Regions from separate parts of the Clostridium oceanicum genome, predicted to be linked through region 3. Evidence: predicted binding sites of a transcription regulator. Region 3 holds the regulator's gene; each other region holds the start of a gene.

Region 1 (3,295 bases), on a different contig from region 3:
ATATAATTAATAATAATACTATATTTATTTTTTTACTGCTTTTGCTGCGTTTTCTCCAGCAATTCTTCCATACACTGTGATATCTGCTACAGCATTTCCACCAAGTCTATTTGCTCCGTGAACTCCCCCAGTAACTTCTCCAGCAGCATATAATCCTTCTATTACTTTTCCAGATTTATTCATAACTTCAGCATTTGTATTAATTTTTACTCCACCCATTGTATGATGTACAGCTGGTCCAACTTCAATTGCATAATATTTAGCTTTATTAAGTTCAAATTTCATATCTGCTCTTTTAAAATCAGCATCTTTTTTAGCTTTTGCATAGGAATTATATTTATTTACTGTCTTTTCTAATTCAGCTACGTTAATATCAATTTTTCCACCTAATTCCTTAATTGATTCAGCTTCTTTCATTACTCCTGCTTTAGCATATCCTTCTATTGCTTTTAAGCTTTCTCTTACATTTTGATCAAAAATTAAAAAGGCTGTTTTACCCTTTTGTTGCAATTCTGCTTTAGAAACAACATCTCTTGTTTCTAATTCATTAATAAATCTTTTACCATCTCTATTTACTAATATAGCTCCATTACCTCTAACAGCTTCTGTTATAAGTTTACTTTTACCTGGTACTACAGTAGGATGTGATTGAATTTCTTTCATATCAACTAATTCAACATTTAATTTTTCTACAAGCTTTACTACATCTCCAGTAGCTCCTGGTCCATTTGTAGTTCCAAATCCTTCTAATTCAGATCTGTATTTTACAACCATATCTGAGTTTGCTCCAAAACCACCCATAGCAAGTATTACTGATTTAGCTTTTATGTCATATGTTTTATCACCTTTTTTAACTTTAACTCCAACAACTTTATTATCTTCAACAATTAATTCTGTAGCTTTTGTTTCTGTTCTCATATCAATCTTTAAATCTTTAGCTTTTTTCTCTAAAACTTTTACTAAATGGTTTCCTACTGGTGCTCCACCTTCTGGTCTATGAGTTCTTTTAACACTTGCACCACCCATTATACCAACATCACTTAAATCAGCACCTCTTTCAGTTAACCAATCAACTGTTTCAGAAGATTTTTCAGCTAATTTTTTTACTAATTCAGGATTATTTTTGTTCTTTCCACCTTTCATCGTATCATCAATGAATAACTTAACACTATCTTTAATACCTTTTTCTTTTTGATATTTTGTTTCAGTAGCATTTAATCCACCGGTAGCAAAATTAGTATTTCCACCAATTACAGCTGTTTTTTCCACAAGTATTACTTTAGCACCCTTTTCTTTTGCTTCAATAGATGCGGTAAGCCCAGCTCCACCTGCTCCTATAACTACTATATCTGTTGTTGTATTTTCTAGTTTAGAAGAAGAATCAGAACCTTTTTTAGATTTCAATTCAATTCCTGATTTTTTTACTGCATCCTTAACTGCAGCAATTATTGCTGAACTTGTTACAGTTGCACCAGAAACAGCATCTATTTCTGTACTGTTTTCTTCAATAATATTTTCAATAACCTTTTTAAATGTATCCTTTGTAAAATCTGATTCATGGTTTTCAACTACATCAATTTTTGTAATTTTCTGATCTTTAATAGAAACCTTTACTTTAATAATACCATTTTTACCTTTTGCCTCTCCTTCAAATGTCTTTGCTGAACTACCACATGCTGCTAATGAGAAAGTCATAACTCCAATTAATAAACATAAAATAATTTTTCTTGCATAACGCATAGTAACCCCCCTCAATTCATTTGTTTAAAAGTTTGTAAAAAATTTAACTATATTTAAGTAAATTATATTTAATTTATTAATGAAATTCAATTTTAATTAATTATGTATATTTTTTGTTCATATTGTAAATGACTAGTTTTCAATATTTATTGATATTTTTATACTATAATTAAACTTAATTACTATATAAAACATTTTGACAAAATTTTGACAAAATGTTTTTGAGATACTATTAATAAAAAAAATCCCTATTAGGGATTTTAGAAAGTATTTTTTTCTTTAATTCTATATTTATTAAGAGGTCTACCAACTTTTCCATACTCCATAATAAGAACCAATTCTCCTTGTTTTTCTAACAAATCCAAATACCGTCTTGCTGTAATTCTAGAAACCCCTGTAATTAATGCCAATTCTTGAGCTGTAATAGTTCCTTCTTTTCTTTCTTTAATAAGCTGCAAAATCTTATCATAAGTATGAGTACTAACACCTTTTATATTGTCAATATAATCACACCGAACATTTTTCTCTTTATCTCTTAAAACCATTTTATCTATCAGTTCTTGTTCAATATTTTCACAATTTTCAAAGTTACATCTTCTATCCATATATTGTAATAAAGCTTCTTTAAATCTATTAAATGTAAATGGTTTTATTATATAATCTACAACTCCATACCTAAATGATTCTTCAACGGTTTCCATACTCTTATCTGCTGTAATTAAAATCACATCACATTTAATATTGTTAATCCTAATCCATTTTAAAAGTTCAGTTCCAAGTCCTTTTGGAAAAAACAAATCTAATAAGACTAAATCTGGTTTCTCTTCTTTTATAACCTCTTTACCTTCTTCTATACTGCTTACACTCTTTAACAACAAATATCCTTCAACTTTTCTTAAAAATCCCTCATTAATCTCTCTAACCATAGGATCATCTTCAATAATAACCACTTTAATCATAATTACAACCCCTCTCTAATGGTATATTAATGTCCCATGTTGTACCTCTATCATTGTATAATATTATAGTTCCATCAGCCTTGTCTATAATTTTCTTTATAATCCAAAGTCCAAATCCTCTTTTTCCCTCTTTAGTCGTTATACCTCTTTCAAATATTTTTTCTTTTATTTTTTCATCTATTCCATTTCCATTATCTTTTATTAAAATTCTCAAATTATTATCATAGGAATTAATTTTAAATAATATTTTCCCCTCTTTTATTTTAACTAGTTCATCTATTGCATTTTCTATTAAGTTTCCTATTATTGAACAAAGTTCTGCATCAGTTATACTTTTTGGTATTCTACTTAAATTTGATTTGTTATGAATCTCTAAAGAAACTTTAGATTCTGCCGCCTTATAATATTTTGCTAATAGAATACCTGCTACATGAAAGTTTTTAATGTTTCTATTAATAACTGCAATAATCTCTTGATTTTTATAAGATATATCTTCTATATATTTTACTACTTTATCATATTTTTCTAACTGAATTAACCCTGATATAGTATGAAGTTTATTCATAAATTCATGATTTTGAGCTCTTAATTCATTA
Region 2 (3,295 bases), on a different contig from region 3:
AAACAGTGTAGAAAATAGTGTTTATAATGCATTATCTGCTTATGAATGGGAAGGGAATATAAGAGAACTTAAAAATGTAGTAGAGAGAATGGTTGTTTTATCTACAGATGGGAAAGTTACATTAGATTCAGTTCCAAAGCATATCATAGAGGATATAAGGGATATAAAAGAAGGTTCTTCTCATAAATATGATTTAAATGAAAGGGTTAAAAATACAGAGAAAAAGATTATAAAAGAAGTTATGAAAATAACAAAAGGGAATAAGAAAAAAGCAGCTGAAATATTAAGAATAAAAAGAAGTACATTATATTATAAGCTTAAACAGTATGATTTTATTGAATAGATAAAATATAGAGTATTACAAAATAATGCTATTGTTGTTACAATATATAAAATATGATATTATATTTATGGATATAGTCGAATTTTTAAACAATTTTTGACAAAATATCTACTGAACCACATTGAAATAAATATGAAGATAATATTTAAATTCATATTTATTTTCATAGGTCTAGTTTAATTGGTTATACTATTAATATGAAAATTTCTATATAAGAAATTTTAAAATAAAGATTTCAAACTTAGGAGGTATATTATTATGTCAATGTCAGCAGAACATGCAGAAGAACTAAAAAATGAATCAGCCGTTGTGTGCTGTAGAACAGAAGAAGGAACAGTATTAACAGCAGAAAATTTAGAAGATCCAGATATATTCCCAGATATGGTGGATTCAGGATTATTAAATATTCCAGATGATTGTTTGAAAGTAGGACAAGTAATAGGAGCTAAACTACTTAAAACTATAGATTCATTAACACCTTTAACTCCAGCTATAGTAGAAGGAGCAAAAGAATTAGAAGGATCAAATGAAAAAGAAGAAGTTTCAAAAGAAGAAGTAGCAGAAGAAGCTCAAGTAGAAGAGCCTTGTGAATACTTAGAAGATGCAGAGTCTTATGTTGAAGATGGAGTACTTAAAATAAGAATTGAAGAAGGAAAAGGTATAGATATAGAGTTACCTTTATAATATTCTAGTTTGTATTCGTTTAAAATTATAGAAGAAGCTAATAGTTAGGAACTATTAGCTTCTTTTTTTATTATTTTGGAAATTATAAAGTTTTTAGTAATATATTCTTTTAATCTTAATATGTTAAAATCAAGATTTTATATAAAACCTTAAAAAATATGTATTTTAAATTATAAACTATATTTTTGCTATATAATATTTATAAAAAATAGAATGTATACCTTTTAAATTGTTATAAATTTATTATTTTCATACTAAAGAAAATATAATTTTTATCAATATATATTAAAGAAAACGTTTTAATAAAGTTCTTTTTATTAAAAAACAATAAATTAATAAGGTATAATTTTAATATTTTAATTAAAATATTAAAACAAGTGTCAATTTTTTGCAAACAAGTGTCAATTAAATAACATTCATCATAACTTATCCATAACTTGAAAAACCTACCTTATATAGGGAAAAGAATTTTATTTCAATTTATTTTGTCAGTATTTAAACAGAATATGTGATTATAATATTTATCTATAGATGGAACAAATGGCTATAAGTTAATATTATAACTAGTTTTTATATTTTTTAACAAACTTGGCATGGATTATGCTTGGATATATATATGAAGTTATACTTAAGTTGAAGATTTAGGAGGCAGATTTATGGAGAAGTTATACCGATTTCCTCTAAAGATGCATGTAGGAGCACCAGATGTTCCAACAGTAGAAAAAGGACAAGAAGTTAAAAGAGGAGAATGCATAGCTAAACCAAATGGTTTAGGTGCAAAAATTCATACTAGTGTAACAGGTATTGTAGAAAAAGTTAATGATAAAGAAATCGTTGTGAAAGCAGCTGAGAATCAATCACCAAGCTTTGAAAAAATAAAAGAATGTGAAACTATAGAAGAAACTGTAGCAGAAGCTGGGATAATAGGAGCTGGTGGAGCAGGATTCCCAACTCATATTAAACTAAAAGCAGATATACCTGATGGATATGTCATAGCAAATTGTGTAGAGTGTGAGCCAGCACTTCATCATAATATGACATTCATGAAAAGAAATCCTGAAGTTTTATTAAGCGGTATAAGATATGCAATGAAAGCCACAAAAGCACCAAAAGGATACATAGCAATAAAATCAAAACATAAAGAAACTATAAAGGTTTTAAAAAATGCTTTAAAAGGTGCAAAGGATATAGAAATAAAAGAATTAAAAGACTTATACCCAATGGGAGAAGAAAGAGCTATAATACATGCAATATTTGGTAAGTGGTTAGAACCAACACAATTACCTTTAGAAGCAAAATGTGTAGTTTTAAATGCAGAAACATTATGCAATATAACTAGAGCGGTGGAAGAGAGAAAGCCAGTAATAGATAAAGATATAACAGTAATAGGAAAATTGAAAAGTGGAAATCAGCCTAATGTATTTATTCAAGTTCCAGTAGGGATAAAGGTAAAAGATTTAATAGAAGAATGCGGTGGAATAGATGGAGAATATGGTGAACTAGTAATTGGTGGACCATATACAGGAAAAGCTGGAGATATTGAAACATCTACAGTTACAAAAACATCTGGTGGAGCAATAGTTACAATTCCATTACCAGAATATAAAGGAAAAGTAGGCCTTTTAGTTTGTGCTTGTGGAGCTAATGAAGATAGATTGAAAGATGTAGCAGGAAAAATGAATTCACAAGTAGTTTCAGTAGCGGATTGTAAAAATATAGTATATGCAAAAGGCAAAGGAAATGGTCCTGGTAAATGTAAGACACCAGGTGAATGACCAGGTCAAGCAGCTGCAGTTATGCAGTTTAAAAAAGATGGAGCCCAAAGAATTATAATATCAAATTGTAATGATTGTTCAAATACAGTTATGACAATAGCTCCAAAAGCAAAACTTCCAGTATATCATCATACTGATCACATATTTAGAACAATAGATCATACTTTAACTAGAAGATTTCCAGTAGAAAATAAATAATAGAGAAATAGGAGGGTATGTAAATTATGTCAATGTCAGTAGAACATGCAGAAGAATTAAAGAATGAATCTGCCGTATTATGTTGCAGAACAGAAGAAGGAGAAATTTTAGCAGCATCTAATTTAGAAGATCCAGATATATTCCCAGATATGGTCGATTCAGGACTGTTAACTATTCCTGATGATTGTTTAAAAGTAGGAGAAGTAATAGGAGCTAAATTGCTAAAAACTGTAGATTCACTAACACCATTAACTCCAGACATAGTAGAAGGAGCTAAAAAGTCAGAATCAGAAGC
Region 3 (3,295 bases):
TTTTTCAAATTCTCCATCCTTTACGTGTTTTATGAATCCAGGTATGTTTATAGATACTGGACATTTACTTACACACATAGGATTTTTACAATTTAAACATCTGCTAGCTTCTTTAACAGCCTCTTCTTCTGTATAACCTAAACAAACTTCTTTAAAGTTTTTATTTCTTACATCAGGAGCTTGTTCTGATATTGGTATTCTTTTCATTCTATCCATTAATGATCACCATCCAATCCAATATGACATACATGTCCTTCTTTTCTTTCTTGCTCTTCTAAAGCTTTTTTACCTTCTTCTGTCTTATACATTGTTTGTCTTCTCATAGCTTCATCAAAGTCTACTAAATGTCCATCAAATTCTGGGCCATCAACACAAGCAAATTTAGTTTCTCCACCAACAGTAACTCTGCATGCTCCACACATTCCTGTACCATCTACCATTAATGTATTTAAACTAACTACTGTTTTTATATCATATTTTTTTGTAAGCTTAGTTACAAATTTCATCATGATCATAGGTCCTATAGAGATAACTTCATCATATTTCTTATTTTCTTTTTGTATTAAATCTTCTAATAAATTTGTTACTAAACCTTTGTATCCATATGATCCATCATCAGTTGCAACATATACATTACCGGATACTTTTTTCATTTCATCTTCTAATATTAAGTTTTCTTTAGACTTACATCCTATAATTACATCGGCTTTTATACCATGCTCATCTAACCATTTTACTTGAGGATAAACTGGTGCAGTACCAACTCCTCCTGCGATGAAAATAATTTTTTTCTTCTTTAATTCTTCAAGATCTTCATGAACAAATTCAGAAGGTTGTCCTAGTGGTCCAACAAAATCCGCAAAATAATCTCCAACATTATATGTAGCCATCTTATTTGTAGATGCACCTAATGTTTGGAATACTATAGTAACTGATCCTTCTTCTTTGTCATAGTCACAAATAGTTAGCGGTATTCTTTCTCCTTTTTCATCCATTTTTACAATTATAAATTGTCCTGGTTTTGCAGCTTTTGCTACTCTAACAGCTTCTATCTTCATAAGATATATGTTAGGAGCGACTTCTTGTTTTTCTAAAATTTTGTACATACCCTTATTCCCCCGTGAATAAAATAATTTTATAACAATTAAATTATAACACAAAATACGAAAAATTTTTTAAAAATTATTTATATTTTGTATTTTCTAGATATATTTCATAATATTTTAAAATATTCCATAGTAATATGCAAAAAACTCCCTTTAAATTATTAAAGAGAGTTTTTTTAAGTTTTTTCAATTGTTAATACTATAACGATAAAGAACTAAGATATACTTTTTAGTTTTTATTTATTAAACAAGTTAATGTTAATAAACTATCGCTTAAGTGTACGTTTTCCACTACAACGTTATCCGGTACCGATAAATCAACTGGTGCAAAGTTCCAAATACCTTTTACTCCATTTTTAACAAAAATGTCACATACTTTTTGTGCATTTGTACTAGGAACACTTATTATTCCTATGTCTATAGAATTTTCTTGTAGGTATTCTGATAAATAATCAATATCATGTATCTCTATTTCTCTTATCTTAAGTCCTGTAAGTTTAGGATTTGCATCAAATAAAGCCTTTAAATTAAATCCTAACTTTTCAAATCTAGTATAGTTAGCTAACGCCTGTCCTATGTTACCTGCTCCAATTATCACAATATTATATGAATCTGACAATCCTAATATATTACTTATTTGACGATATAATTCGCTAACATTATATCCGTATCCTTGTTGGCCAAAATCGCCAAAGCAATTTAAATCTTGTCTTATTTGTGATGCTGTAAAACCAATTTTTTCACTAAGCTCTTTTGATGATATTCTATCCACATCATTGTTTAAAAGCTCTTGTAAATATCTATGATATTTAGGTAACCTTCTGATAACTGCCATTGAAATATTCTTTTTCTTTTCCATTACTACACCCCTTAATATCATCCTTTACAGTTTCTCTTATATATATTGTACCATATATTTTATAATTATACATTAATACTTCAAAATACCTTACTTATATATTATATTATTTATATCAAAAAAATCAAATATAAAAGTTTAATACTACACAATACTTCTATTCCATAGTAAAATAATATTTGTTAAGGAAGGTGAAACTGATGATAATATTAAGCTGTAAAAATTTAACTAAAATGTTTGGTATTGATTTAATTTTAGATAAAATAAGTTTTAATATAAATGAAGGAGATAAAGTTGGTCTTATAGGTCCAAATGGAGCTGGTAAATCCACTCTATTTAAAATATTAACAAATAATATGACTCAAGATAGTGGTGAAATTTTTCTAGACAAAAGTAAAACTGTAGGATATCTAGCTCAGCATTTATCTTTAGACTCTAATAATTCTATATATGAAGAAACTTTAACAGTATTTAATAAATTAATTAAGCTTGAAAATAAAATATCTGAACTAGAAAATTTAATGAATGAACCTTATGATGAATCTAAAAAAGATTATCATGAAAAAATAATAAAAGATTATACAACATATACAGATTTATATGTAAATAGAGGTGGTTATACTTATAAAGGAGAAATAAATCGTGTTTTAACAGGTCTTGGCTTTTCAGAAAAAGATTTTGATAAAAAAATAAGTATACTAAGTGGTGGTCAAAAAACTAGAGTTGCTTTATGTAAACTACTATTAAGAAATCCTGATGTGCTACTTTTAGATGAACCTACCAATCATCTAGACTTAGATGCTATAAGTTGGCTTGAAGAATATATAACTGCCTATAGAGGAACTGTATTAGTAATATCTCACGATAGATATTTCCTTGATAAAACTACAAATACAACTTTTGAGATTATAAATAAGCATTTGCATACTTATAATGGAAACTATTCTAAATTCATAGAACTTAGAAAAAAAGAATATGAAGCTGAATTAAAAGCTTATAATATTCAACAAGCAGAAATTAAAAGACAAGAAAAAATAATTGAAAAATATAAATCTTTTAATAGAGAAAAAAGTGTAAAAGCTGCTGAAAGCAGACAAAAGAGTTTAGATAAAATGGAAAAACTAGATTCTCCAGATAAAGAACCAGACTCTGTAAATCTTAAATTCGAAACTCAAATTAGAAGCGGAAATGATGTACTGCATATAGAAAATCTTTCTAAAAGATATGGAGAAAAATTATTATTTGAAAATATAGATATTGATATTAAAAGAAGTGAAAAAATCGCTTTAATCGGTGAAAACGGTAGAGGTAAAACAACTCTTTTTAAGAT

The links. The regulator Rex, encoded in region 3, represses fermentation and respiration genes when NADH is low (regulators of the CRP and FNR family bind a similar motif). The targets are predictions, from matches to a motif close to ATTGTTAANNNNTTAACAAT.
Region 1: ABDZ71_RS05535 (flavocytochrome c) is a predicted target of Rex. The motif match lies at 1,936-1,955, and genes of this name have one in related genera.
Region 2: prdC (proline reductase-associated electron transfer protein PrdC) is a predicted target of Rex. The motif match lies at 1,425-1,444, and genes of this name have one in related genera.

The regions. Positions count from the first base shown of each region.
Region 1 covers NZ_BAAACG010000006.1:439,335-442,629, reverse strand. Annotated here, with positions in the region: gene ABDZ71_RS05535 (flavocytochrome c) at 25-1,740, opposite strand; gene ABDZ71_RS05530 (response regulator) at 2,001-2,699, opposite strand; gene ABDZ71_RS05525 (ATP-binding protein) at 2,692-3,295, opposite strand, start outside.
Region 2 covers NZ_BAAACG010000006.1:75,799-79,093, forward strand. Annotated here, with positions in the region: gene prdR (sigma-54 dependent transcriptional regulator PrdR) at 1-343, shown strand, start outside; partial or broken gene ABDZ71_RS03755 (sugar transporter) at 602-1,024, shown strand; gene prdC (proline reductase-associated electron transfer protein PrdC) at 1,684-3,000, shown strand; gene prdA (D-proline reductase (dithiol) proprotein PrdA) at 3,027-3,295, shown strand, end outside.
Region 3 covers NZ_BAAACG010000003.1:58,320-61,614, forward strand. Annotated here, with positions in the region: gene gltA (NADPH-dependent glutamate synthase) at 1-216, opposite strand, end outside; gene ABDZ71_RS02040 (sulfide/dihydroorotate dehydrogenase-like FAD/NAD-binding protein) at 216-1,106, opposite strand; gene ABDZ71_RS02045 (redox-sensing transcriptional repressor Rex) at 1,336-1,965, opposite strand; gene abc-f (ribosomal protection-like ABC-F family protein) at 2,166-3,295, shown strand, end outside.